DNA from 2 places in the Clostridium sp. AF34-13 genome. Region 1 is predicted to be linked to the other one. Evidence: predicted binding sites of a transcription regulator. Region 1 holds the regulator's gene; the other holds the start of a gene.
What was found. Region 1 encodes HrcA, which represses chaperone genes, less so after heat shock. Its sites were predicted from a motif close to TGTTAGCACTCNNNNNNNNNGAGTGCTAACA; they were not measured.
Positions count from the first base shown of each region.

Region 2: a site for HrcA is predicted at 5,727-5,757, ahead of DWZ63_RS05715 (Hsp20/alpha crystallin family protein). Genes of this name have one in related genera too.

Region 1 is NZ_QUEB01000002.1:196,172-211,890, forward strand. It holds gene sigG (RNA polymerase sporulation sigma factor SigG) at 1-110, opposite strand, end outside; gene sigE (RNA polymerase sporulation sigma factor SigE) at 174-914, opposite strand; gene DWZ63_RS02775 (sigma-E processing peptidase SpoIIGA) at 957-1,802, opposite strand; gene DWZ63_RS02780 (LTA synthase family protein) at 2,101-4,158, opposite strand; gene DWZ63_RS02785 (ABC transporter ATP-binding protein) at 4,203-4,943, opposite strand; gene DWZ63_RS02790 (ABC transporter permease) at 4,958-5,743, opposite strand; gene DWZ63_RS02795 (hypothetical protein) at 6,078-6,536, shown strand; gene dnaJ (molecular chaperone DnaJ) at 6,713-7,870, opposite strand; gene dnaK (molecular chaperone DnaK) at 8,064-9,941, opposite strand; gene grpE (nucleotide exchange factor GrpE) at 10,010-10,636, opposite strand; gene hrcA (heat-inducible transcriptional repressor HrcA) at 10,652-11,719, opposite strand; gene DWZ63_RS02820 (flagellar hook-length control protein FliK) at 12,034-14,256, shown strand; gene DWZ63_RS02825 (PilZ domain-containing protein) at 14,303-14,686, opposite strand; gene gatB (Asp-tRNA(Asn)/Glu-tRNA(Gln) amidotransferase subunit GatB) at 14,832-15,719, opposite strand, start outside.
Region 2 is NZ_QUEB01000005.1:66,852-82,570, reverse strand. It holds gene DWZ63_RS05745 (methyl-accepting chemotaxis protein) at 1-1,233, opposite strand, end outside; gene DWZ63_RS05740 (hypothetical protein) at 1,572-1,742, shown strand; gene DWZ63_RS05735 (hypothetical protein) at 1,858-2,055, opposite strand; gene gltS (sodium/glutamate symporter) at 2,081-3,268, opposite strand; gene DWZ63_RS05725 (TAXI family TRAP transporter solute-binding subunit) at 3,363-4,319, opposite strand; gene DWZ63_RS05720 (CorA family divalent cation transporter) at 4,687-5,598, shown strand; gene DWZ63_RS05715 (Hsp20/alpha crystallin family protein) at 5,877-6,305, shown strand; gene DWZ63_RS05710 (DnaJ C-terminal domain-containing protein) at 6,548-7,570, shown strand; gene DWZ63_RS05705 (ABC transporter substrate-binding protein) at 8,029-9,363, shown strand; gene DWZ63_RS05700 (sugar ABC transporter permease) at 9,625-10,467, shown strand; gene DWZ63_RS05695 (carbohydrate ABC transporter permease) at 10,467-11,297, shown strand; gene DWZ63_RS05690 (LacI family DNA-binding transcriptional regulator) at 11,419-12,420, shown strand; gene malQ (4-alpha-glucanotransferase) at 12,602-14,086, shown strand; gene DWZ63_RS05680 (AAA family ATPase) at 14,392-15,719, shown strand, end outside.

The sequences.
Region 1 (15,719 bases):
TCTCTATCGCCCTTTCGTATCTTAACAAAAAGCTCCTTTTTCTCTTCTTCGGTAAGCAATGGTAATTTTGATGTATTTACACCACATATCTCTACTTTATATACAGCCATCATAACCTCCGGATATTTTGAAATTAAGCTTATACAAAGTAGGATTTACCAAATCAGACGATTCTATTCCATTCTTACTATTTCTTTTTTCAGGCGTCTGATTATTTTTTTCTCAAGTCTTGAAATATATGACTGGGAAATCCCCATCATGTCTGCCACTTCTTTCTGCGTTTTTTCTTCCCCATCAGCAGAATTTATCCCAAATCTTAACTCAATAATCGTTCTTTCCCTTTTGTTTAACTTTGACAATGCCATTCTAAGCAGTTTTTTGTCAACTTCATCCTCCATGTCTTTTGAAATAACATTTTCATCAGTGCCAAGAATATCCGATAAGAGAAGTTCGTTTCCATCCCAGTCAACATTTAACGGTTCATCGATAGAAACCTCAAGTTTAAGCTTATTATTACGCCGCAGATACATAAGTATCTCATTTTCTATGCATCTTGACGCATATGTAGCAAGCTTTATGTTTTTAAGCGGATTAAAGGTGTTTATCGCTTTTATAAGTCCTATCGTTCCTATTGAGATGAGATCTTCAACTCCGACCCCGGTATTATCAAATTTTTTTGCAATATACACTACGAGTCTGAGATTATGTTCGATAAGATTGCTCCTCGCCTCCTTATCCTCATCACCTCCGAGTTTTTTCATAACCTGTTCTTCTTCCTCTATCGTAAGCGGAGCCGGAAGTATCTCTGCCCCTCCTATATAATGGATTTCTCCGCCCCTTTTGGGGAATATAAATCCTCTTATCTCCGGCATCATCCTGAATTGAAATCTGTTTGGTATTGACACTTTTACCATTTTTGTCCTCCTTTTTGCACAGGTACAATCTATATTAAAGCATTAATGCCCACCTGTTGTACCATGCCTTTTTATTTTTTTATTGGAACAGTTTAATATCATCTGAACATCACCGGTTTTATCAATTCTTTCACTAACTGCTCCTAAAAAGTTCATCATAATACTGCCATCCATAAATACCAGTTTTTCAAACCTGTATGTTTCAAGCAGTCCGCTGCCACCTATTGAATTATAAGGTATCAGAATCGGTTTCTGCTTATCCCTCACTCCCATTTGAACGACTGTCTCTTTTGATATTATGTTTACGGGTTCATTTGTGTATGGACTGAAAAGATTATTTCCCGTGTCATACAATACATTAATATTTTTTTTTACACTGCCATGTATAAGCGTGGCACACATTATAGTCTCACACTTTTCAGCTTCATTCTTAATAATATTACGCATCACAAAAAATAATGCATACAATATCGCAAATGAAATGATATTAAAGATAAACGCCTTTTTAACATCTGCACTTTTCATATCGCCCATATGCTCCTGCATGAACAAAATACATCCGGCGGTAATACTCACACCAAACATCAATATAACCATATCCGTGAGAATCTCCGTCAGTACACTTCTCTTTTTATTGCTCTTATATTTATAGGATAACCCTATCAGCATCAACACGCAAAACACGCAATATGCACCATCCGGAACAACACTTCTCTGCTCTAAAACACTTATTTTATGTATAACTGAGATAAGTGCCACCACGGCACAAGCCACCGCCCATCGAAACGGTGTATATTCCTTTCTGCGTATAAATGCCACAAGCCACACCAGAAACTGGTTCATTACAAAGTTTAAAATCCAATAAAAATCAGCATAAAAAGAGTACACAAAATCTTAACCCCCGTGTTCATGTGATGTTAAAATCATACTACACTATTTCTTATGCGTATTTTGTCAAAACAGGTCCATTTTCAGAAATTTAATTATTATCTTTACATCACAGCCGTGTATGAGCGATAATATCAAATAAAAGGTGCAGTAATCACAGAATTAGATTTCAAAAGTCAATGCATACAAAAAAGACATGACATCTAAAAAAGATTGTCATGTCTTTTTATATAATTCACCTCTAAGCATTTTCATTGAAAAATCTCTGCTTCAGAAACATTACTTACTTTCCGTCCGCTTAGTCCAGATATAATGTAGTAAAATTCCAAAGAAGCGGTTTTCCTGCACTAAGACAAACATTGTCCTTATCTTCAACTTTTGCGATAAATGCGTTTGGTATGTCTTCATCCACGATACCATTTTCTTTCGCATATTGCAGCGACATATATCCCTCATCAGCATCATAATCAATCTCATCTGTAATCTGATAATGAGCTGCATCTATCTTATATCCTTCAAGGCTCTTTCCGTTAAAGTATATCTTTGTATAATCTGTAAAACCCTTTCCCTTGACAAAGTAACCCTTTTTATTTTTCCTTACATCTTCAAGCGTAACAGGATAAGTTCCCATCTGAAGATTTGACTGCACAAACTCATTCTGACCGTTATAGGCATATTTTTCTCCATAGAACCAGTCATATTCAAGAGTCTTTAAGTCCGAAAGATAAGAATTGCTGTTCCAATCCATCTGCTGATGGTATCTTGTTATAAGCCCCTCATGTATCCCCGCCTTTCCGAGAACATATGAATACAACTGATATGCAGCCATATCCTTATCTAACTTTTTAAGACCAAAATTATCCCAAATAACATACTGCGTCTGATACAAATCAGAATTTTTGAGTTCATCTGCTGATATATCAAGGCTTGGAAGATGATCTCCATAAAGAACGAGAATAGTCTTCTCGTTTCTCTTCCGTAGTCTGTTTATGAGATTTCCAATCATATTGTCAACCTGTGCAATCTGATTTACATAATAAGTGTATTGGTTTTCCATACCTTCTTTTGCACCGGTAACTTTTATCGGCTGTTCACCTTCAATATCAACATCATATTTACCATGACTCTGAACCGTAATTCCAAATGTAAAGTCTGAACCCTGTGTAGAATCAAGTGTCTTAATTATCTGCGGTACCATCACATCGTCATTTACCCAGCCGTTTAGATTTTCCTTAAGACCGTTCATATATTCCATTGAAGTAAATGTGTCAAATCCAAGATTCTTAAAAACAGTATTTCTTCCATAGAATGTAGCATTGTTATTGTGAACACAATGCGATTTATATCCTATCGAAGCAAGATCATTGCATACGCTCTCAGAAGTCGTGCTCTTAAGAACTGTCTTATACGGATACTCACATACCCCAAAGTCTCTCTGACGCATACCGGTAAGCACTTCAAACTCAGTATTAACTGTACCTGCACCAACCGTAGGCACTTTTAACAGTCCACTGGAATAATTTTTACAAAGTTTGTGGAATACCGGTAACGGATCTTTAGAAAACTTTAAATTTTTCATATAATCCACATCAAAAAATGACTCTAACTGTATCATTATAATATTTGGCTTATCATCACTATTTTTTGACTTTGACTGATTTTTTGAGCTGTCATCAAGTTTATTCACAATTTTCTTAACTGACTTCTCGCTGTAATCATCAGGCTCTGATATACCGGTATCTATAATACTGTTTGTAAAGCAGTAAACGAAGCCGTAATTTTCATATGCTTCAGATATATTTGTATAGTTTGTAGCAAGAGCCTGTACAGAACCGCTTGAACTTTTCATAAATACGAGTGCAAGCGAAATTGATGCAACTGCCATAACTGAAACCACTATGTGTTTATGATTTCTCTTATGATGTTTTGGTGCTCTTCTATAAAGTGACACCATTGCAAAGCCCAGCACACCGGCTGCAACCACCATCATAAGCACATTTAAAACCGTGAGATAATGACCTGACACACTTATTGCTGTATTTATCATTGTAAAATCAACTGCAGAAAATGGTGTGACCCTGAAGTGGAGTATCACAAAATTTGCAACTCCAAAACAAAGCCATACGACTGCCACTGTTATAAAAACAAAAATCTCCCTTTTGAAAAAAAGTGCAACTGATAATGTCAGCATTATTATGAGAGCATTAAACGAAAATAACACAGGACTTGAAAACATATATCCTATTCCTGAAATCAATGACTTTCTGCTCAATGACTCTATTATTATTTCCAACAATACAGGCATCATCAAATACTGAAATATATATGTGAACGCTTTCTTCAAATTATAATGCATTAAAACATCCCCTTTATATGCCATCTTATCTTATGAACCGACTACTATTCTGTCATATTTTTATATATCCTTGCAACTTTGTCAACCGGACCTGATGCAACAAGCCTTCCACTGTCAAGTATTATCGCCCTGTCACAAAGTCTTTTTACCTGTTCAAGTGAATGAGATACAAAAAGTACGGTAACTCCGTTGTCAAACATACTCATTATCTTTTTTTCACTTTTAGTTCTGAATTTCTTATCACCTACCGACAAAACTTCGTCAAGTATAAGAATATCAGGCTCTACAATTGTAGCTATCGAAAAACCAAGACGGGATTTCATTCCTGAAGAATAGTTTTTTATAGGAACTTCTATAAATTCTCCAAGTTCTGAAAAATCAACTATCTCGTCAAACTTTTCATCAAGAAATTCTTTTGTATAACCGAGCACTGAACCGTAGAGATAAATATTTTCCCTTCCAGTGTACTCCGGACTAAATCCTGCACCAAGTTCAAGAAGCGGAGCTATAACACCTCTCGTTGTTATGCTTCCTGCTGATGGTTTTAAAACTCCTGACACCACTTTAAGAAGTGTACTTTTGCCTGAACCGTTAAGACCTAAAACTCCGAGTCTCTGACCCTTTTTTATCTCAAAATTTATGTCTTTGAGTGCCCAGAACTCACTATATTTTAAATCTCTTTTTAAAAATTTTATAACATATTCTTTTAAGTTGTCAACTCGTTCCTGATTAAGATTGAAACGCATTCCAACATCTTTTACGCTGACTGCAACATCTTTTTTCACAGCAACCTCCTGAATTATACATACAATATAAATTTATCCTGTTTCTTGTAAAATAATACCGAACCGACTATGACACTTACAATTGCAAATATCGCAGAATGGATACAATAGCTCATGTCCATTGGTTTTCCATACAAAACGGCATTACGGAAATTTGCTATACACATATACAACGGATTAATATTAAACACCCATCCGTTTCCCGTATTTATAACTCTCTCTGTCGTATAGAATATAGCCGATGCATACATGATAAGCATACTTACTACAGTCCATATATACTCAATATCCCTGAAAAATACATTTAATGTAGCAAGGATAAGACCTATTCCGAGAGTCATAACAAACAATATAACTAATGGCACAAGTCCCTCTATAATATGCCATGTAGGCTCTACTTTAAGAACTGCACCTACTCCTACAAGTACAATGAGCGATATTAAAAATATAACAAAGTTCGATACAATCGCAGCTACAACATATATATACTTAGGTACATATACTTTCTTTATCATGGCGGCATTTCCACTTACTGCCTTTAGTCCTGCCTTTGTAGCTGATGAGAAAAATGAATACAAAAGTCGTCCACACAATATATATACCGGATATGTCGGATCATCTTTTCCAAACAATGTACCAAACACAAGTGTAAGAACTATCATGGTAAGGAGTGGTTCAATAAGTGTCCATAAAATACCAAGATATGATCTTCTGTATTTTAATTTAATATTCTTTTTCACAAGTTCGTACAGAAGGTATTTATACTTGAGAAAATTCTTTAAATGATTTTTAATCTTCATATTTAATGCTGCTCCATATTTGATAAATATATGTTTACGGTTACAATCTGCCTTTTAAGACAATTACTTTATCTTATATATTTAATGTGTCATTTGTCTGTCAAAAGGCAAGTCAAAGGTAATTATAACATAGACTTACAAAAAGTCAAATGATACATAACAGTTCAGCCATAAAAAGATAATCAACAATACAATGAGCAAGCTCAAGTATCGTCAATTATTTTTTATGGCTGAACTGTTACAATGATACTGTCAACACTCCCAAAAACATATTGCTACTTTTATTAAAATACGATATACTTTAATTAATATGATTTGAGAAACGGGGGATTTTATGAATAATTTACATATGTCAGAAATTCTGTCATCTAAATATGATGTACATTTAGATTATCAGATTACCATGTACGATCAGCTTCCATACAAACGCAATGCAGATTTGTGTGGTGAACAAAATATTGCTATGTATAGCGGACACATTATAAAATACTATATGTGCGATAACAAAGAGGATTCTTTCGAGGTGGACAACCACGATGGCGAAATAAAAACACTTCTCGCAGACATTGAGGCAAATACCTCTGTCACACCAACCGTAGAAGATATTTCTGATAATGAGGATGATATGCCTGAGGGCATTTCACAAAAACAGGTGCAGACACTTCTCGATGACAAACCTGAACCTGAAGATATTTCAGTAAAAGAATTTGAGTCTTTTGACGATGTCCCTGATAATGAACCAAATCCTTCCATACCGACTGTTGATGCATTCGCCGGTATAGAAGACTGGTAGTGCAAAAGACTGTCCGGGTAAAACTTTAGCTCTGATATTAAGTTTTACCCGGACAGTCTTTTTTAAGTATAGGAAAATGCTCGTAAAGTAGTGTGGCATCAGGAGCAAAATGCTGGTTTTGCTCTTTTTTATTTCATTATATTTTTATTTAATTTAATATTTATTTCATTATATTTTTATTTCTTTTTTTTCCCAAACATTCCTTTTTTACCGTGCTTCTTTTCATCGGATGGTGTTTCATCTTCATTTTTCTCACCATACATCGCTTTGTCAAATGCTTCAAGAAGCTCTTTCTGTTCTGAGTTCATCTTTGTAGGCACTTCAACTACAAGCGTTACATAGTGGTCACCACGCACCTGCTTGTTTCTGAGCGATGGAACACCTTTATTTCTAAGGCGTACCCTTGTGTTTGTCTGAGTTCCCGGTTTAACGGTATAAATAACCTCGCCGTCAACAGTCTTTATGCGTACATCACCACCGAGTGCTGCCTGTGCAAATGTGATAGGTGCAGTCGAGAATATATCTCTATCCTGTCTCTGGAAGATAGGATGTCTTGAGACAACAACCTCAACTAAAAGGTCACCTCTCTGACCGCCGTTCACACCCGGCTCACCCTTATCGCGTATTCTAACACACTGACCGTTATCGATACCGGCAGGAATTGAAACCGAAATTTTCTTTCTCTTACTTATATATCCTGAACCGCTGCAGTCTGAACAACGCTCTTTTATTATCTTTCCTGTTCCGTGACAGTCAGGACAAGCCTGCACATTTCTCACAACACCAAACAAAGACTGCTGTGTAAATACGACCTGACCTTTACCACCACACTTCTTACAGGTTTCCGGTGATGTTCCCGGCTTAGCACCTGTTCCGTGACAGGTTGCACACTCTTCTTTCAATGTAACATCAATTTCCTTGTCAACACCAAAACAAGCCTCTTCAAATGTAATCCTTACTGATGTACGGATGTTCTGACCTTTCATAGGACCATTGCTCTGACCTCTTGAACGGCCGCCGCCAAAGAAATCTCCAAAAATATCACCGAATATGTCACCCATATCCATGCCGCCAAAGTCAAAGCCACCTGCACCACCGGCACCGCCATCAAATGCTGCATGACCGAACTGGTCATACTGTCTTCTCTTATCTGCATCACTAAGAACTGCATATGCCTCAGATGCTTCTTTAAACTTAGCTTCGGCTTCTTTATCCCCCGGATTCATATCCGGATGATATTTCTTAGCCAGCTTTCTATATGCTGATTTAATCTCGGAATCAGACGCCCCCTTACTGACACCCAAGACCTCATAATAATCTCTTTTCTCTGCCATAAAACTCCTCGTTTCCGTGCCAAAGCACACAATCCAAAAATAAAATCACAAAAACAACCATAAGGCCGCCACCGTGGGAGGCAGCAGCCTAAAAATCTTATATTTAATGTGGGAAGAACAGCCATGCTGTTCAAATGAAGAATGGTCAAAGACCATTCTTCTAATGACAAAATGCTTTTAGCATTTTGTCTATTTATACCTCGCGGTAATCTCCGTCTACTACATCATCAGCTCCGGCATTGCTGTCATTTGCCGTTCCTGCTCCGGCAGCTCCCATGTCAGGACCTGCACCTGCTGCACCCTGTGCCTGAGCCTGCTCATACATCTTCTGGAATACACCCTGTGCACTTTCCATAAGTTTTTCTTTTCCTGCCTTAAGCTCATCAATCTCACTGTCAGTCATTGACTCAGGATTTGTTTTCTCAACAACAGCCTTAAGTGCATCAATATCTGCCTGAACTTTTTCTTTCTCAGCAGCATCTACCTTGTCTCCTGCTTCGTCAAGAGCTTTCTGTGTCTGGAATACCATGCTGTCTGCTTCGTTTCTTGCATCGATTCCATCTTTACGCTTCTTATCCTCAGCCTCAAACTGTGCTGCCTCCTTAACAGCCTTATCAATATCTTCATCAGACATATTTGAACCTGCTGTGATAGTGATATGCTGCTCTTTTCCTGTACCAAGGTCTTTTGCTGAAACATTTACGATACCGTTTGCATCAATATCGAATGTAACTTCAATCTGTGGAACACCTCTTCTTGCAGGTGGAATACCATCAAGTCTGAACTGTCCAAGTGACTTATTGTCTTTAGCGAACTGTCTCTCACCCTGAAGTACATTGATATCAACTGCACTCTGGTTATCAGCGGCAGTAGAGAATATCTGGCTCTTCTTTGTAGGGATTGTTGTGTTTCTCTCGATAAGTCTTGTAGCAACTCCACCCATTGTCTCGATTGAAAGTGAAAGTGGTGTTACATCAAGAAGAAGGATGTCTCCTGCACCTGCATCTCCTGCAAGCTTACCACCCTGTACTGATGCTCCGATAGCTACACACTCATCAGGGTTAAGTGATTTGCTAGGCTCATGTCCTGTAAGCTGTTTAACCTTATCCTGTACGGCAGGAATACGAGTAGAACCACCTACAAGTAATACTTTTCCAAGCTCTGAAGCTGTAATTCCTGCATCGTTAAGTGCATTCTGAACCGGAGTAGCAGTAGCTTCTACAAGGTCATGTGTAAGTTCATCAAACTTTGCTCTTGAAAGATCCATGTCAAAGTGCTTTGGTCCTTCTGCTGTTGCTGTGATGAATGGGAGATTGATATTTGTTGTTGTAGCTGATGAAAGTTCTTTCTTTGCTTTCTCAGCAGCTTCTTTCAATCTCTGGAGTGCCATTTTATCTGTTGAAAGATCGATGCCCTCTTTATTCTTAAATTCCTGAATCATGTAGTCTGTAATTTTCTGGTCGAAGTCATCACCACCAAGATGGTTGTTACCAGATGTAGCTAATACTTCGATAACGCCGTCACCAATCTCAATGATAGATACATCAAATGTACCACCACCTAAATCGTAAACCATAATCTTCTGCTCTTTTTCATTGTCAAGACCATAAGCAAGTGCGGCTGCCGTTGGCTCGTTGATGATTCTCTTTACATCAAGACCAGCAATCTTACCTGCATCCTTTGTGGCCTGACGCTGTGCATCGTTGAAATATGCCGGAACAGTGATAACTGCTTCTGTTACTTTCTCACCGAGATAACTCTCAGCATCTCCTTTTAATTTCTGGAGAACCATTGCTGAAATCTCCTGTGGAGAATATTTCTTATCATCTATAGTTACTTTATAATCTGAACCCATATGTCTCTTGATAGAAGATATAGTCTTGTCAGCATTTGTAACTGCCTGACGCTTTGCAGGCTCACCTACAAGTCTTTCTCCTGTCTTTGTGAATGCTACAACAGAAGGTGTTGTTCTTGCTCCCTCTGTATTTGCAACTACTACAGGTTTTCCACCTTCCATAACTGCTACACAAGAGTTTGTTGTTCCTAAGTCAATACCAATAATCTTACTCATAATGATTGCCTCCTATATCATAATCTCTTTATTTCATATATTATTTATTAGAAAAATAACTGATAAAACTAATTAACTACTTTTACCATACTGTGTCTTACGACACTTTCTTTATACATATAGCCTTTCTGCATTTCCTCTGCAACTGTTCCGCTCTCCAATGAATCATCATCGACAGCCATAACAGCATTGTGAAGATTTGGATCAAATTCTTTTCCAACTGCATCTATAGGTTTAACTCCCATCTCATCGAAAGCTGTGAGCATCTGTTTATAAACCATCTCAACACCTTTGACAAACGGTGCGTCTTTTTCTTCCTCAGGTACTCCCTGTAATCCTCTCTCAAAATTGTCAATAACCGGAAGAATCTTTTCGATAACGCTCTTTGCTCCGACTTCAAACATCTGACTCTTTTCTTTTTCAGAACGTTTGCGGAAGTTTTCAAACTCAGCAAGCTGTCTCACCCTCATGTCTTCAAGCTCTTTAACTTTCTCCTCAAGCTTTTCAACCGCTTTATCCTTTTTCTTGCCGAATTTCTTTTCTTTCTTTGGAGCTGCTTCCTTTGAAGCCTCATCTTTTTTATCTTTTGCATCCTCCGCTGCTTTTTCTTCCTCAACAGCTTCATCTGCGGTATTATCTTCTTTTACTTCTTCAATATCAATATCTTTTTCTATATCTTTATTCTCTGCTACCAATTCCCTGCCACCTCTCTATTTTTGCTTTTTTTTGAATATATCATCAAGCTCAGACATAAGCGACTGTAATGTACTTACAACCTTATCATAATCCATTCGCTTTGGTCCGACGATACCAATCTTTCCATATACACCTTCGTGAATCTTGTATGTTGCCGTTACAACCGAACAATCTTTCATGGTATCTACTTTTGTCTCATTTCCAATGTAAACCTGAATATCATGAGTGTCGCCCGGCTTACTCTTGCCCTGACCGTTTTCTCCTGATTCCGACTCTGCCGTATCAAGCCAATCACCTATAATATTTTTTTCCTCAAACGCATTGAGTAACTCCGTTGCACTCGCCTTATCCGAGAGCTCAGGATATTTCAAAATATTTGTTGCTCCACTTGTATATATCTCCAGATCATCATCTTCCGTAAGTGCCTTTCCGATAACCTCCAAGACTGAATCAATGACCTCCGTGTGACTGCCGACCTGTTCTTTTATCTTTCTGATGATGGCCAGGTTCATCTCGGTAACATCAAGTCCGTTCAATGTGGTATTTAATATAAAATTTAACTTTACCATCATTTCCTGGTCTATATCACCCTCAACTCGCACCATCTCATTTTTAACTACATTGTTGTCAAGAACTATAACAGCAAGTATGCTGTCGGCATCAACCTGTGTGAGCTGTATAAACTTAACTTTCTTTGACTCATATCTCGGCCCTGAAACAAGTGTCGCATAATTTGTATTGTTTGCGAGCAGCTTTGCAACCTGCTTAAGCAATACATCTATCTTTCCTGCTTTCTGTTCCAGCTCATCCTTAAGGTTCATAACCTCACTCGTCTTGTCATCGAGCATCGTATCTACATAAAGACGATAACCTTTATCAGAAGGAACCCTGCCTGCCGATGTATGAGGCTGGATGATATATCCCATCTCCTCAAGATCAGACATTTCATTACGAATAGTCGCTGAACTTAGATTGAGGTCAGTATCTTTTGAAATCGTTCTTGAACCTACCGGCTCTCCGGTTTCAAGATAAGTCCTGATAATCGTTTGAAGTATCTTTAACTTCCTATCATCTAACTCCACTTAACCACTCCCTTCTGCTTCTCTGTTAGCACTCTTTGTAGTGGAGTGCTAACATCTATAAAGTAAGATAGCACGCATACAAAATCTTGTCAAGAGTATTTTGAAACTTTTTTTATTTTTTATTACAGTTCAGTCAAAAAACAAGAAAATGAACCATTATATTTTTTCACCTTTAAAGTCGATATAATAAATATAATACTTAAATGACTTTGCAAATCTCTTTATAAGTATTATTATGATGCAAGGGTCAAAACAGCTTTTACCCCGGACATCATTATAATAGTAGAAACTAACACATTGAAATGAGGAGTATTATGGATAATAATGCAAGCAGAATAAATTCATTAAACACAAACAGAATGAATAGCCAGACGGCTGGCGGACAGACCCGGGCAAGAACCGCTGCATCGGGAACCAATAGTGCAGGTGCTCAAAATCCCGGAAATATTTCAAGGACTCCGGGCGGCAACAGTGATTACGGTGTTGCAAGAAGTGCCACACAGCTAAAAGCAGGTGACATCGTCAAAGGTGAGATTTCCGACCTAAGAGGAAACCAGATAACTGTCACTCTCGACAACAATACCATTTTAAAAGGATATATAGCTGACAGTTCAAAACTTTCCATCGGACAGACCGCCGCTTTTTCGCTCAGCAGCCCAAATCCCGGTCAAATACTTCTTTCACCAGTATCAAACAGCTACTCTGATACTGAACTTAACCTTATCAATAAAGCACTTGAAGAAGCGGGACTTCCAAACACTGAGCACAACCAGGCAACTGTAAAGGCTCTTATGGACAATCTCCTCCCTATAAACAAGAACTCTATCCAGTCACTTATGCAGCAAGCATACGATTGCAAGACAGAGGACTTTTCAACATTAGCGATAATGAACCGTCTTATGATGGATATAAATGAAGACACCGTGACCCAGTTTTCAAGCTACAGACATGGAACTTACCACCTTATAGACAAGCTTTCATCACTTTCAGAACAGATACCGGAGCTCCTCAGTTCTCTCTCTGAGAATGCAGCCTCCTCATCTGTTGCCGCATTTGGTGAAAAACTTATAGATATATTGTTTCAGTCCTTTGACAAGGCAAATAATACCTCACAGCCACAGACAATCTCATTTCTCAGCAGCGAACAGAGAAATGAACTTTTAAATCTTTTATCGGGCACGGCAATGACCGAGGACACTTTAGAACAGCTTGAAAATGGTACTCTCTCTCTAAGAGATGCACTTACAATGCTTAGGGACTCCGCAGGCAGCAAGTCACTTGTCTTTCCCGGCGGTATGGATGCCACAAATGAACTGTTTCAGCAGACACTTTTAAATATAGACAGTACTCTCGAATCTGCAACCGATATTTCAGTGCTTAAAAACTCTGACTTATTTAAGAACATCCCTACGATAAATGAAAACATTGAAAATACCGAATCGGCTGATACAGAAGCTTTGGAAGAACAAAAAAATACTGCCGATACTGAAAATGCAAAAAATGTAATTGAGGAACTTCCAAAGGGGAATACATCCGAGAACAGGATAGGATTTGCCGCAAAGTTTCTTCACAATATTACCGAGACGGCAAAAAATTCCATCAACAACATGCTTCAGCAGTCATCACAAAATACTGACAAAAGGGAAATTTCAACCTCCGGAACGGTCATTGACACACTGTGCGAAAAGTTTAACTCACTTGGCATTGAAAACGATTATCTAAGCACATTCCTTGACAAAGACGCAAGAAATGAACTGTTAAGTACATTATCAAAACTTCCGGTCAGCAAAGCCCTTATCATGAAGATTACATCAGGTGATGCCACCGCAAAAGAAGTGCTTACCGTAATCAAAAATCTTATACCACTCTCTGACCCCGAAACAATAAATGAACTTTTCAGGTCACAGTCCTTTGAATCCATATTTTCAAAGGTACTTGAAAGTAACTGGCTGCTCTCACCACAGAAATTAAAAGACGGTGAAAACATAAATAATTTCTATAACAAGATGCAAAAACAGTTAAAAGATTTTGATTCACTTATAAGTACCAATCTCTCAGGTGACGATTCCGACAGTCTCGGCAGTCAGGCAAGAGATGCACAGAGCAACATTGATTTCATGAAAACATTAAGCGAAGCATTTTCGTATTTTCAGATGCCTTTAAAATTAAGAAACCATAATACACACGGCGACCTTTATGTCTACACCAAAAAGGAAAAGCTGAGGAAAGACCCAAACAACATACATGTATTACTGCATCTTGATATGGAAAATCTCGGTGCACTTGATGTATATCTCGATAAAAACCACAATGAGATAAACACTAAGTTCATATCCGACAATGACAGGTCGATAGATCTTCTCTCGACAAATGCCGGTCTTTTAAAAGATGCATTAAACTCACAGGGTTATGCTTGTCATGTAAAAATAGAAAAAGCTGATGCAAGCACCAGCACTGTAGATGAATTTATCAATGCAAAGATAAACACACAACAGACAACCGATATGAAACGGTTCTCGTTTGATATAAGGGCTTAAATAAGCCCCCGGTACATCTATAGACAGACCGGGGGCTTTACAATAATCAATTATTCATTTTTTCATCGTCAGAATGATTTTTCAAATACTCATTTTCTATATCGTCAAATATATAGTCAAATATCGACGGCATACCTACAAATTCACAACCGTAAAGCGTTGTACCATCATCTTTTTGTTTTCTTCTGACTATCTGAACCACGCAGTTTAAACTGTCATTCTTCTTTTCAAATTCAAGTCTTGAATTAAAATAAAATCCAATAGGCAAAACACTTTTTGTGACAAATCCGATACCATTTCTTGAAATATCCGTTATCTCAATAGGTGCATTTATGTTCTTTACATGAACATTATCCTGTTTAAACAATGATGATACATCAAGATGCATTGTTATCGGTATTCTCTTACTTCTTCTTTTTTCAGCACCCATACCCTTACCTCCATTTTAACACTGCCGTTCACACCCTGATGCATCAGGCAGTTTTTATATTATGATATGAGTGTCAATAAGTCTATAATGCTCATTTGTGCAGACAAAATCGAATTTTATACTTTTGACACTTACATGATATTCTTTATTTGTCAAGTATCTCTTTTAATATCTGGTTTATCATTCCCGGATCAGCCTTTCCCTGTGTTGCTTTCATCGTCTGACCCACAAGGAAACCGATAGCCTTTTTCTTTCCACTGTGATAATCCTCTACTGACTGTGGATTGTCGGCAACTATCTTTTCGATAGTCTCTTTTAAAGCTCCATCATCAGTATCATTTTTAAGACCATTTTCCTCGACATATTTCTCAGGATCAATATCCTCGTTAAATATCTTTTCAAAGACTTCTTTTGCAACTGAGCTGTTTATAACCCTGCTTTCTGCAAGGTTTATAAGTTTCGCAAGATTTTCAGGCGAGAACTTAAGCTGTTCAGGCTCCATCTCATTTTCTTTCATAAGACGCATTGTCTCGACCATAAGCCAGTTAGAAACCTTTTTAGGATTGTTGCATATTGCCGTTGTAACTTCAAAAAGATCAGCAAGATGCTTATTCCCCGTAAGAATGTCCGCATCATATTCAGGAAGTTTGTATTCTTCAATATATCTCTTGAATTTCTCATCCCTAAACTCAGGCTGGTTTTTCTTTATCTCGTCAAGCCATTCATCACTTATGATAATAGGTACAAGGTCAGGCTCAGGGAAGTATCTGTAATCCTGTGCATCCTCTTTTGATCGCATCGCATAAGAATACTCTTTTGTATCATCCCATCTTCTTGTCTCCTGAACAACCTTTTCTCCTGCTTCGATAAGGTCTATCTGACGCTCTCTCTCGCCCTCTATCGCTCTTGCGATTGCTTTGAAAGAATTAAGGTTCTTCATCTCCGTTCTCGTGCCAAACTCTGCCGCTCCGACTTCCCTTACCGAAAGGTTTACATCAGCACGCATTGAACCCTCCTGTAATTTACAATCAGA
Region 2 (15,719 bases), on a different contig from region 1:
TGCATTGGCATTGTCATCAACACACTGTATAAGAATATCGGAAGAGTCTGACATCTTTACCGCTGAATCTGTAAGTGAATCTGAGCATGAACCGAGTTTTTGTATAATGTCCTCAAATGAATCACTCAGAGAGTTAAGTGCCGTGCTTATCTGACCTACTTCACTGTTTGTATTGATATATTTTCGCAATTTATCGTGCTTTTTAATCTTGAGTTCTTTTAATTCCAGTAATGCGTCTGTTACATAAGTAAGAGGTTTTGTATGCATATGTATAAAGAACCATGATAAAGAAGATATCATTATGCACGATATAATGCAGAATAATGCAAGTGTGCGCATTGTCTTATAGACATCTGAATATAAACTGCTTTCTTTTGCTTTTGATATAACAGCCCAGTCATGTTCTTTATCATACTGGTAAGACATTACATAGGATGTATTGTTTGAATTTTTGTATGTAAATGCATCATTAGTATTTTTTTTTCTTTTTTCTATGTCATTGATAACATTTAAAATACCTTTGTCTGTTGCTTCTTTTGTGATAAGAGAGGTATCCTCGTCATTAAAAATATACATTTTTGATGAGACATTTAGCATCGAATATTGTATAGATTTTTTGTCATTTTTTTTTGTTTCATTTAAAAGACTTTCGAGCTTTTCCATATATGGACCACCGCCGACATAGCCTACAATAGTGCTTCCGTCTGTGTCATAGACAGGACAGTACATAGAAAGTATAAGCTTCTGTGATGCAGGGGAAACGATAATACCTGCGTTGTAAAGTCCGTTATTTTCTTTCATGGCATTTTGAAGAGCCTTTAAGGAATCACCTTTTCGCGTAGTCATACCGACAACTTTTGGATTTGAGTGGGTAACTACATGAGTATTCCATTCGCCTGAGTAGATACCTTCCCAGTTGTCAAGTCCTTTAAAATAATTTTCAGTAAATTGCTGTGCTTTAAGCTGTTTGTCTTTGTTATTAAGGTCTTTTAGATAATCAATTATCATGGGACTTATACTGAATTTTTTTAAAAGGTCTTCCTGATGGGAAACATATTCGCTTATAAGTGTAGTCTGTGAATTGAGTGAAGTTTTCATGCTGTCCTGAGCACTTTTTTTCATTAATTTTGTCATTCCTGTCTGTGTGAATATATATAATATTGTTATACATATTATAGTCAGAACGGTTATTGCACTTGTCAATGCAGTTTTCATTTTTAAATTTTTAAACATAAGATACTCCTCCTTTTGTACGAAATCTTTATGTAAATATACACCACTTTACAACTTTTTTCAAAAAAAGAAATCATACAGGGCTTTCTGGTGTATAATGAATTTGAACTATAACATTAAGAAAGAAAGTGACCCTGTACGACAAAACTATTATACAACAAAAACATACTAATTGGTAGACTAAATCAATATTTTTTTATTTACTCAAACTTCGTACTTGAATAAGTGCCCATATACCTTGAAAATTCAATAATAACTGGCATAAAAATAGCATGAAACCGTCTGGTTTTAATATAATTGAGTTGCTAGAAACAATCACACTTCCGGAGGCTCATGCTATGAATAAAAGTATAACACAAGATGCTTATAACTTTCGTATTTCCAACGATGCTCAATTGAATTTCACTTATATTGATATCGGTAACAATAACCATTATATAGAATTTGAAGGAAAATGGTATCTTATTACTACTCATGAGAGAATACCAGATTTTTTATATAATGACTAAGACTTTTCATGCCAATAAATTGTGTTAAAATATAGAAACAAAAATAAAGTAAATTAAAATGCGGGATGCATTTTGTCTTAACAGCCAAGATGTATCCCGCGTTTTTTTGCTCGGTCTATTTTTTCCTGATATGAACCTCTGGGATAGCCAGATTGTCATAGTTTACGGAAGATTGTTCATTTTCATTTTCTGTCATTTCCTCGTGTGTTTTGTGTGTATGAACTTCCGGAATTGCTACATTGTCAAAAGTTAGAGCATAATCGTGTTGTTCTTCATCATGTTTTTCCTTTTTTTTATTTTTCCAATGAAACATAAAAAATCCCTCCATTTAAAAATTATTATAGTATATTGATGAAAAATGTAATAACAAGACTGTTGATAAAATCCGCAAATAAACTTCCGATAAGCGGAATTATAAGGTAAGCTTTCACGGACGGGACATAGCGGTCACAGATAGCCTGCATATTTGCCATGGCATTTGGTGTTGCACCCATACCAAATCCGCATGTTCCGGCAGAAAGCACGGCTGCATCATAATCTCTTCCCATAACATTGAATATGACAAAGTATGTGAATACGCATATGAGAAGCGTTTGTGCTGCGAGCAGGATAACAAGCGGCAGGGCGAGAGTGGCAAGTTCCCAGAGTTTTAATGTTATCATTGCCATTCCGAGAAAGAGTGAAAGACATATACCACCGAGGTCGTTTATCTCACCCATATGAATTGTTCCTTTACCTGAATATTCGGTAATATTACGCATAAGTGCAGCGGCGAGCATTGCACCTATATAGATAGGAAATGTAAGACCGGTCTTTGTGAGAAAATACGAGAATATCGTACCGAGTCCTATTGCAAGTATAAGCTGAAATACTGCGGCTGCATACATATTTGTGTGACGCTGGTGCTTTTCTTCATCTTCGACCAGAAGGCTGTCATCCTCAGTCGGAACATTGTCCATAAGTTTTCTTTTCTCAATAAGACGCTTTCCGATAGGACCACCCACAAGACTTCCTGTTATAAGCCCAAAAGTAGCGGCTGCCGTACAGATAGTCGTTGCTCCATGTATGTTGAAATCCTCAAGAACCGGACCAAATGCACCGGCAGTACCGTGACCGCCGACCATAGGTATCGAACCGGTACACATACCTATAAGAGGGTTTAAATTAAGCAGTTTTGAGAGTCCTATGGCAAGCAGGTTCTGGGAAAATATCAGCGTGATGACAAGACCAAGAAAGACTATCAAGGATCTTCCACCACTTTTTAAAACTTTCAGATTTGCCTGAAATCCTACTGATGTAAAGAAAAATACCATGCAGACTTCTCTGAGCGTATCATCAAAGGAAAATTCGATAATTCCCGTGGTATAGCATATACAAGTAAAGATAGCAAATAGCAATCCGCCGATAACAGGTGCCGGAATACAGAATTTTTCCAAAAAGTTTATTTTTTTTCTTAAATAATTTCCAAGTAAAAGTACCAGAACGGCTGCTGCGAGAGTCTGATACATATCTAATTGAATTTTCATAAAGTTCCTCGTTTCTAAGCAGGTTATTATAATGATATATAAAAACAATTTATCCCCGCTCATAAGTAAATAGCTTATGATTTATTATCATTATTTATTTTGTCTTAACAGTAATGTCTTTTTCTTTGTAATATGCGGCTGCACCCGGATGGAAAGGAATATCAATGCCAGAAACAGCAGTCTTTTCATCAGTTATAAGCTCAAGTGAGGTTGCATATTGCAAATCTTTGCTGTGTTTGAAAAATGTTTCGGTAAACTGTTTTACTGCATTTTCAGAAAGATTATCAGATGCAAGCAATACTGATTTAACACCTATTGTATTTACGCTTTCAGTCTGACCCGCATATGTGTTTGCAGGAATTTCATATTTGCAATAATAAGGATAAGCAGTAATAAGTTTTTTAATACACTTATCATCAATATTTAAAATCTTTATGCGACATTCTTTTGTAAGCTCGGATATAACTGTTGTCTGAACACCGGCCGTACAGAAAAAAGCATCAATCCTGCCGTTTGCAAGCTGTTTTGCGGCATCCGTATAATCAAGGTTTGCCATTTCAACAAGTTTTGAATTTAGACCGCTTAATTCAAGTATCTGCTTTGCATTGATCTCAGTACCGGATTCTTCAGCACCTATGCAGATTTTTTTACCCTGAAGGTCATCAATCGTTTTTATGTCAGAATTTGCTTTTACAACTATTTGGCAGGCCTCGGTGTAAAGAGCGGCTACCGCCTTGTAACCGTTGCAGACATTGCCATTAAAATATCCTGTGCCGTCATAGGCATCTTTTATAAGGTCAGCCTGTGCGATACCGAGGTCTATATATTTGTCGGATAAAAGTCTTAAATTTGCCGCAGATCCGGCAGTGTTTTTAACTTCAAATTTGTAATCGGAAGTGTCTTTTGATACGGCACCCGAAAAACTGCTCGCAAAAGCATAGTACATACCGCCTATATCGGCAGCACCAAACCTTATATTGTCTGACTTTCTGCCGCATGCCGATAGAAGCACCAGCGAGAGACAGAGCAGGAGACATATCTTTTTCTTCATATCTAAATCGTCCTTTCATATAGTATTCAAAAAATCCATTAAGCATTTTACAATAAACTTTAAGAAAAAACAAATAAAAAGGTAACAGTTCAGCCCCTCATTTATTACATTCGTAAACCTGCCAGCAAGCTATCAGTCGCTGCTATGCAGCTTGTGTTTACTTCATTTCATAAATGAAAGGCTATTCAGCCCCAAAAAACAAGTCAATAATACATTGAGCAAGCTCATATATTATTGACTTATCTTTTTTGGGGCTGAACTGTTACATAAAAAGGAATTTAAAGGGAAATAATATGGTGTACTCTAGAAAATCTTTGTTTTGAGAAGATAACGGGAGCACATAATATAAAATAAAGAAGGTAAACAAATGTATTATAAGATAAAAGAGGATGGTATATTTAAAATCGACCTCGGCACATTCTGGGACAGTGGGGAATGTGTCGGTGTATTTAAGATGACTGAGTGGGACAATGAAAAAATATTGTGGGAAAAGTGTGGAATATGGCATACTGTTGATGAAATTCATTTTTGCAAGATGGAGAGCCACAGGGATTTTTTGTATGGAACTTTTCAGATGCCTGCAAAAGAATATGGAAAAAAGGATGAACTTTTTGCAATATATATATTGAAAGACAGGGTAATAATATTAAGTGATGATGATTCGATTGATAAAAATATAATAAGAATATCCGGGCGTGCCATAGCAAAAGATTATTCACTGGAAAGATTTATATATGATTTTTTTATGTCATTTATAGAAGATGAGCTGCTTTTTTTGCAGAAAATAGAGCATAAAATAACCGGGATAGAAGAGCAGGTAATGAAAGAACAGTCCGACAAATTTAATATAGGTCTTTTGAAATTGAAAAAGATAATAGCGAGGTTTTATCATTATTATACACAGCTCGCAGAAGCGGGGGATGAACTTGCGGGCAATGAAGAAGAATTTTTCACGGAAGAAACGGTGGAACTTTTTAAGATGTATTCGGAAAAAATGACAAGACTAGCACAGGAAACGCAGATATTAAGGGAATATGCGATGCAGGTGCAGGATGTTTATCAGTCGGAGATAGAGATACATCAGAATGATGTAATGAAGATGCTTACGATAGTAACGACTATCTTTCTTCCGCTGACACTGATAGCAGGCTGGTACGGAATGAACTTTTCATATATGCCTGAGTTAAAGATGAAATACGCTTATCCAACCGTGATAGGTATAAGTGTGCTGATAGTTGTGGTGAGTCTTGTGATTTTTAAAAGAAAGAAATACTGGTAGTGTGTCATAAACGAAGTCGAATGTAATTGACTGAGCTGAAAGCGAGGGGGCTTCTTGACTTACAGTTAAGAAGAGAGTTGTAATATGACTTGATAAACAAAGTGAGTTCACAAAAAGTTCACAAAAATTATTAGCACTCGATATTGACGAGTGCTAATAAAAGTAGTATAACATAATCAGCAACAGAGAAACAAACAATATTAAAATAAATAAGGTTTTAGTTACCAACGGCATCACAGATGCAGACGGTAACAGATTTTTGGAAGGAGAGATTGATTATGTTAATGCCTAGTATTTTTGCAAATGATTTAATGGATGGATTTTTTGATGCACCTGAAAGAAATTACAAAAAGAATTATTATAACAGCGGATTGATGAAAACAGATATAAAAGAAAGCAAAGATGGTTTTGAAGTCATCATGGATCTGCCGGGATTTAAGAAAGACGAGATAAAAGCTGAATTAAAAGACGGATATATGACAATCACTGCCGCATCAGATAAAGACAATAAAGTAGAAGATGAAAACAGCAGATATATATGCAGAGAGAGAGTATATTCAAATTGCAGCAGAACATTCTATGTAGGCAAAGAACTTACACAGGAAGATATAAAAGCAAAATTTGAAAACGGTGTGCTTACATTAAATGTACCAAAGAAAGAAGCATTACCGCAGAAAGAAGAAGACAAATATATCTCAATTTTGTAATAGATATAAGATTGGATAATATATTCAGGATTGTCAAAAAGAGGTTCTGAATGTATATCTTAATATATCTTCGTATTTTAAAATTGTACTATCATATATTAGATAAAGGTGATGGAAGGAGCGGTAAAGAATCGCTCCTTTTAAAATTGAAACAGGTTATTGCGAAACTGCTTATATGCACAAGTAACATAACATATAAGCAGTTTGGCAATTACCGGAAAATGAGAAAGGAGGAGTTTCTTATGGCTGCAAAGCAGGATTATTATAAGGTTCTTGGAATAGACAAAAATGCTGATGATAAGACGATAAAAAAAGCATATCGTAAGCTGGCAAAGAAATATCATCCTGATATGAATCCGGGAAATGCGGCGGCTGAACAGAAGTTTAAGGAAGTCACAGAGGCATACAATGTACTTAGTGATGCTGAAAAAAAGAAACTTTATGATCAGTTTGGTCACGCTGCATTTGAAGAGGGATTTTCACCGGGAGGCGGTCAGTCTTATAACGCAGACGGAATGCATAGAGAGTATCATTTTACGGGAGATGCATCGGATATATTTGGTGACATATTTGGCGATTTGTTTAATGACGGTCACTTTGGAGGCAGTGGAAGTTTTGGTGGTCATGGCAGCTTTCGTGAAAGGGGAGATTTTGGAGGATATGACGGATTTTCAGGAGCACATTTTTACAGTACAGGAGGTCAGGAATCGGGATTTGGTTATGATATGAGAGGCGATGATGCAGAGGCAGACATAGAAGTAACATTTGATGAGGCTGTATTTGGATGTGATAAGGTGATTACTTTGCATAATGGCAGTACAGGAAATGAGCAGTCGCTAAAAGTTCATATACCGGCTGGAATTGACGACGGAAACAGTATAAGACTTAAAGGGAAAGGTCATCCGGGTATAGGAAAAGCAGAGGACGGAGACTTATTCCTCAGAGTTAAAGTAGGTAAAAAAGCGGGTTATGAGAGAAAAGGGCAGGATATATATACAAAAGTAAATGTGCCTTACACAACGGCAGTTCTTGGTGGAAATGTGCGTGTTCACACTCTTTATGGTGATGTAGAGTGTAAGATAAAAGAGGGAACACAGTACGGCACGAAGATACGCCTTAAGGGAAAAGGTGTTGTATCTAAAAAGGATGGAAAGACCTATGGTGACCAGTATGTCACGGTAGGAATAGAAGTGCCAAAACACATAAGCAGGAGTGCACGGGATAAACTTATGGAATACCGCAATTTATGTAAAAATACTGCATAATATGTGAAGATTTTGGTTAAAATACACATAAGGAATAGCATTAGAATTAGAAAAATAATGTTTTATTGGCTTAGAGAAAGCAATACATATCTGAAAAAAAGGATTGTATTGCTTTTTTATTGAATAGGAAAATGCTTGTAAAGTAGTGTGATGCCATTTTTTTGATGGTTTATAAATGGCAAATGTTCACTCTGTAAAAATAAATATAGTAAAAGTGCATAAAAAAGTGTCTGAAATGAGCATAATAATAATACAAATTTGTGCAAAGTGACAAAAAGCACAAAATTAAAAAAAAAATATTGCAATTTTTATCTAAATGTTATATATTTTAGTTACAACGAAATGGAAACATTTCCAGAAACATTTCCAAAACCGTTTCCATGAAAAAGTAAAGTATTTTAAAGTTATTTAAAATATAAACAGTGGAAACAACAATATTATAATTTAGGAGGATATTTATGAGAAAGAAAGGACTTGTAGCATTTGGACTTGCAGCAGTTATGACAGCATCAGCACTTACGGGCTGTGGCGGTGCAAGTGATAAAAAGGAAAGTGGTAAGAAAGAAGCTAAAGGAACAGTTTATTACTTAAACTTCAAGCCTGAAGCTGATGCACAGTGGCAGGAACTTGCAAAGCTTTACACAGATAAAACAGGTGTTAAGGTGAATGTAGTAACTGCAGCAGCTAACCAGTATGAGACAACATTAAAGAGTGAGATGGGTAAGAGCGAAGCACCAACATTGTTCCAGGTAAACGGACCGGTTGGACTTGCATCTTGGAAAGATTATTGTTATGACCTTAAGGATTCTGATATTGCAAAACAGGTTACAAGTGATGATTTCTTGTTAAAAGATGGTGATGCAGTTGATGGTATCGGATATGCTATAGAATCTTATGGTATCATTTACAACAAAAATCTTTTAAAGAAAGCCGGATATACACAGGATGACATAAAGAGCTTTGATGATCTTAAGAAAGTTGCAGAAGACATAACAAAGAGAAGCAAAGACCTTGGATTCTCAGCATTTACATCAGCAGGTATGGATGGAAGTTCAGATTGGAGATTCAAGACACATCTTGCAAACCTTCCTATTTACTATGAGTATCAGAAGGATGGAATCGAGAATACAGATGCCATCAAGGGAACATATCTTGACAACTATCGCAATATCTGGAATTTATATATTAACAATTCCACAACAAGCTCTAAACAGCTTAGCACAAAGACTGGTGATGATGCAGTTGCAGAATTTGTTACAGAGAAAGCAGTATTCTATCAGAATGGTACATGGGCATACTCAGATATAGCAGACCTTGGAGATGATAATCTTGGAATGTTACCTATCTATATTGGTGCAGACGGAGAGGAAAACCAGGGACTTTGTACAGGTACAGAGAACTACTGGTGTGTAAATAAGAAAGCATCAAAAGAGGATATTCAGGCAACACTTGATTTCATGAACTGGTGTGTAACAGATGATACAGCAGTAAAATGTATGTGTGGTGCAGCAGGAGCTATGCCATCAGGACAGGATGGAATGGGATTTGTTATTCCGTTTAAAAAGAACCTTACTTCAGATAATCCGCTTGTAAACATTGCAAATGATTATGTAAAACAGGGTAAAAAACCTGTAACATGGAACTTTACAACTATGCCATCTGAGAAGTGGAAGAACGACCTTGGCTCTGCACTTACAACATATGCTTCTAAGCAGACTGATGCAAACTGGGATCTTGTAAAGAAAGCATTTGTAGATGGCTGGAAGAAAGAAGCAGCAGCAGCTAAGAAATAAATGCCGGAATGGTAATAGTTTATTTGTTAAATTGCGGTATAGACCGTAAAGTGACATGATAGAAATTATAGGCGGGGAAACGGTAAAATGTTTCCCCTCTATTAAAAATGAGTTATTGTTTGCATAAATAGTAGTGTAAGTAATGACAATAAGGGAACAAATATTAATAAATCAACTGTATTTTGGTTACTGTTCACAGGACAGTGAGCGGCAATGCATTTTGTGCTATGCACAGTGGAATGTGCAGAAATGAGGATTATTATGGAAAAAGCAATAAGAAAATACTGGCCGGTATTTGTGCTTCCTACTATGGCAGCATTTATGATAGGATTTATCGTGCCATTTATCGAAGGAATTTATTTATCATTTTGTAAATTTACCACTATCAAGGATGCTGATTTTGTGGGAATAGGCAATTATATCGAAGCATTTAAGGATACGACCTTCCCTCATGCATTTGGATTTACGGCAGTATTTGCGATAGTGACGCTTGTACTTGTTAATGTTCTTGCATTTGCACTTGCACTTGCACTTACACAGAAAATTAAGGGAACTAATATTTTTAGAACAATATTCTTTATGCCAAACCTTATTGGCGGTATTGTACTTGGATATATATGGCAGCTTATATTTGATGGTATATTCAGTCATTTTGATATGGCATTAAAACTTAATGCAAAATTAGGATTTTGGGGTCTTGTAATCTTAATCTGCTGGCAGCAGATAGGTTATATGATGATAGTTTACATAGCGGGTCTGCAGGCAATACCTGATTCATTAAGAGAAGCTGCTATGATTGATGGTGCAAACGCTTGGAAGAGACTTTTCCATGTAACTATTCCAAACATGATGCCATCGATAACAATATGTACATTCTTAACAATAACAAACTCATTCAAACTCTTTGACCAGAACCTTTCACTTACGGGTGGTGAGCCGCTTCATAAAACGGAGATGCTTGCATTGAATATTTATGATACATTCTATGGAAGAGTTGGATATGAAGGTGTAGGTCAGGCTAAGGCAGTTATCTTCTTCCTTGCAGTAATAGTTATCAGTATGTTACAGCTTAGACTTACAAGAAGTAAGGAGGTGCAGCAGTAATGAAAAAAGTAAAAGGAATTTTGGCTACATTATTATTTACGGTTATTTCAATTATATTTGTATCACCAATTATTGTTGTATTGATGAACTCTTTCAAGAAAAAGACATTTATCAATCTTGAGCCTTTTAAAATGCCGACATCAAAGAATTTTGTCGGATTGGAGAACTTTAAAGAGGCAATAACAAAATATGAATTTATTAAGGCTGTCGGTTGGACTGTATTTATTACGGTAGGCGGTGTAGTTCTTATTCTTGTGTGCTGTTCAATGTGTGCATGGTTTATCACAAGAGTACAGACAAAGATTACAAAAGCAATTTATCTTCTTTGTGTATTCTCAATGGTAATTCCATTCCAGATGGTAATGTTTACCTTATCAGGAACGGCAGATTCACTTGGACTTAATACACCATGGGGTCTTTTGATAATATATCTTGGATTTGGTGCAGGTCTTGCGGTATTTATGTTCTGCGGATTTGTAAAATCAATTCCTATTGAAGTTGAGGAGGCAGCTATGATTGACGGCTGCAGTCCTATAAGAACATTCTTCAGCGTTGTAGTACCAATGATGAAACCTACTCTTATATCTGTAGGAATACTTGAGGCAATGTGGATTTGGAACGATTTCCTTCTTCCATATCTTACACTTGATATAAAGAAATATAAGACAATATCAATTATCATTCAGTATATGAAGGGAAGTTACGGAAGAGTTGATATGGGTGCTATTATGGCTTGTCTTATCATGGCAGTTATCCCTGTTATAGTATTCTACTTATGCTGTCAGAAATATATCATCAAAGGAGTTGCAGCCGGAGCCGTTAAAGGTTAAAATACATTTTGCATGAAATATACTTTATCAGATGAAGTCATATGGTACTTTATCTGATAAAGGTGTTTTAGGGACTAAAAAGTTCTTAAATATCATGGAAATAAAAAAGTGAGGCAAATGTATGACTATAAAAGATATCGCCAGATTGTCAGGATATGGTATAGGGACTGTATCCAGGGTATTGAACAATCATTCTGATGTCAGTGACAAAGCAAGAAAAAAGATAATGGGAGTTATAGAAGAAAGTAATTTTCAGCCTAACAGTAATGCACGGCAGTTAAAGAGGCAGGCTGCGTCATCGCTTTCAATCATTGTAAAGGGAAATCAAAATATGCTGTTTGCAGATATTCTTGAGAAAATGCAAATGCTCCTTTCAAAAAATGGAGAAATTGCAGAAGTATCATATATAGATGAAGATGCAAACGAAGTGGAATGTGCACTTATGCTGTGTCGTGAAAGAAATCCTAAAGGAATTATATTTCTCGGCGGAAATCTTGATTATTTTGATGAATTTGAAGGAATAGATGTACCTTGTATTCTTGTCACAAATAGTGCCGGAAGTCTTAATATAAGTAATCTTTCATCATTTTATACAGATGATGAGGCAGCAGCATATAAAGTCGGCAGTTATTTTATAAAAAAAGGTCATAAAAAGATAGGTGTTGTAGGTGGAATATTGTCGGCAACACAGATAAGTTCTCTAAGATATGCGGGATGTATTCGGAGTTTTCAGGAAAATAATATACCGTTTGATGAGAAAAAAGGTTATGTGCAATGTCGATTTTCTATGGAGGACGGATATCAGGCAATGAAAAAACTTTTAAAGAATATGCCGGATGTTACGGCAGTCATTGCACTGAGTGATACGATAGCAGTTGGTGCGATGCGTGCAATATGCGATGCAGGAAAAAAAGTGCCGGATGACATATCGGTCATAGGATTTGACGGGATAAGTCTTTCAAATTACTGTATTCCAAGACTTACGACTATAAAACAAGACACGGAAAAAATGGCGAGAGAGGGAGTAGAGCTTATGTTGCGACAGATACATTACCCGGATGAAGGACGGGATGTATCTATACCATTTAAACTTCTTGAAAGAGAAAGTGTAAGAAATTTATAAGTATTAAAGTACATCACATAAAAAATATATATGAAATTGACATTATGATGTTATTGGACTTTGCATATATAACAGATAATGTTAGCCGACATATAGCGGGAGCGTGTCGGTATTGTTATAGCGTAAAAATCATCACTGCCTATAACAGTTTTATATTTCAAAAGTGTAAAAGGAGGAAAATATTTTGAGAAAAGCAGGAATTTTAATGCCTATCACATCATTGCCATCACCTTACGGTATTGGAACAATGGGAGAGGCAGCAAGAGAATTTGTCCGCTTTTTACATAAGGCAGGACAATCATATTGGCAGATATTACCAATATGTCCGACAAGTTATGGAGATTCGCCGTATCAGTCATTTTCATCATATGCCGGAAATCCGTATATGATAGATCTTGATGAACTTAGTGAAGCCGGACTTCTTGAAAAAGATGAGTATAAAAATATAGATTGGGGCAGCAACCCGGAGAAAGCAGATTATGGTTTGCTATATAACAGGAGATTTGGAGTTTTAAGGAAGGCTGCCAAGACTGCAGAAGAAAAATATCAGACAGAGCTTACAGAATTTAGAAAAGAAAATCATAAATGGCTTTCTGACTATGCTTTATTTATGGCAATAAAAGACGAGCAAAATGGAGTATCATGGCTTGAGTGGCCGGAAATTCTTAGAAAAAGAGATAACAAAGCTCTTGCAGTAGAAAGAGAAAAGTTAAAAGATGAGATAAAGTTTTGGGAATGTGTACAGTTTTTATTTTTTACACAGTGGAAAAAGTTAAAAGCTTATGCAAATGAAAATGGAATTAAAATAATTGGTGACATTCCTATTTATGTATCAAGTGACAGTGCAGATGTTTGGGCAAATCCCGAACAGTTTCAGCTTGATGATAATCTTATGCCGATAAGTGTGGCAGGATGTCCGCCTGATGGATTTTCAGCAGATGGTCAGCTTTGGGGTAATCCTTTGTTTAACTGGAAAGTCATGAAAGAACAGGATTATAACTGGTGGGTTGACAGAATAGCATATCAGACGCAGATATATGATATGCTTCGTATAGATCATTTTAGAGGGTTTGATGCATATTATTCTATCCCATATGGTGACAACACTGCAAGAAACGGAGAATGGAAAGAAGGACCTGGAATAGATTTGTTCAATGTTATAAAAGAAAAACTTGGAGAACTTCCAATCATAGCAGAGGATCTCGGATTTTTGACGGATTCAGTAAGAAAGCTTCTTAAAGATACAGGATTTCCGGGAATGAAAGTTCTTGAGTTTGCATTTGACAGCAGGGATACGGAGTCAGGATATCTGCCTCATCTCTATCCTAAAAACTGTGTTGTATATGCAGGAACACATGATAATGAGACAATTCTTGGATGGTTTGATACAATATCAGAAGAAGATGCAGAATATGCGAAGAAATATATGCGTCTTTCAGAAGCAGAAGGATATCATTGGGGAATGATGCGTACGGCATGGGCAAGCGTTGCGGATACGGCAATTATGCAGATGCAGGACATCCTCGGACTTGGAAAAAATGCAAGAATGAACACACCGTCAACACTCAGTGATAAAAACTGGAGCTGGAGATGTCTGCCGGGAGTGTATAATGATACGCTGGCAGATGTACTTCATCAGGAGATGAAGCTATATGGTAGAATTTAACTCTATCAGGTAAATAGCAGAGCGGATTGCAAATATCCGCCGTATAATGATTATGATATTGATTTATCACATAGAGATTTTAAAAAGCTGTGGTTTTATAGTGAAGCCACAGCTTTTTTGTGTTTTAGTAATTGAAATTTTTTTAGTATAATTTTGATGAATATAAACATTTCTTTGAGCATGTACACAGTTTTTGTTAGCGTAATGCAATTTAGCTTGCTTAAATGAAGATTGCATAATATAATGATTGCAAAGATATAAAGAAAAATGTATTTCAAGAGAATGCCAGAAAGGGGTGTTGGTGAGTGGGGAGATTTTTAAATCCGGATAATGCTGCATTTAAAAGGACATTAAATTCTAAAATATATATTGATAAAACGGAACTTCTTGATTTTACTAATCAGGTGATAAATACGAACGCAGCTTTTATTTGTAACAGCCGTCCGAGGCGTTTTGGAAAGTCTGTTACGGCAGATATGATTACGGCTTATTATAGTAAAGGGTGCGACTCAAAGAAATTATTTTCAGATTTAAAAATAGGAAGTTTGGATGGTTTTGAAGAAAGTTTAAACAAATATGATGTAATTCATTTTGATGTGCAATGGTGCTTAGAACCTGCCGGAAATCCGAAAAATTTTGTTAATTATATCACTGAAAATATAGTGGATGAGTTAAGAGAAAACTTTCCGCAGATTATAACTGAAAAAATAAGTTCGCTGCCCGATGCTTTGTCAAATATAAATGCTAAAACTGGAAAACAGTTTATAATAATTATTGATGAGTGGGATGTTTTGATAAGGGATGAGGCCGCTGAATTTGAGGTTCAGGATGAGTATATAAATTTTTTAAGAGGTCTTTTTAAAGGAACTGAACCTATGAAATATATAGGTCTTGCTTATATTACTGGTATTTTGCCAATAAAAAAATTAAAGACACAGTCGGCACTTAACAATTTTGATGAATATACCATGCTTGATGCAGGGGAACTTGCTGGGTATATAGGTTTTACACAGGATGAAGTTAAAACTTTGTGCACTGAATATGGAGCAGATTTTGAAAAAGTAAAACATTGGTATGATGGTTACCGGCTTGGGGATTACCATATTTACAATCCAAAAGCAGTTGTAAGTGTTGTTACAAAAAGACTTTTTCAAAGCTATTGGTCGCAGACAGGCTCATACGAAACGATAATACCATTGATAAGTAAAAATTTTGACGGACTTAAAAATGCAATAATTGAGATGCTTTCAGGAGATATGGTTAAGGTTGACACTGGAACATTTCAGAATGATGCAGTAAATTTTTCAAACAGGGACGATATAATAACATATCTTATACACTTAGGATATTTGGCATATGATGAGAAATGCAAGTGTGCGTATATACCAAATGAGGAAGTAAGACAGGAACTTTTAAAAGCAACAAGACAGAAGAAGTGGAAAGAATTTATTGAATTTGAGAAGCAGTCTGATAATCTTTTAGATTCAACATTAGATATGGATAATAAAAAAGTTTCTGAAATAATTGAAAAAATTCATATGGAATATGCATCAGTAATTAAATATAATGATGAAAATTCACTTAGCAGCGTTTTGACTATTGCATATCTTAGTTCAATGAAGTATTATTTTAC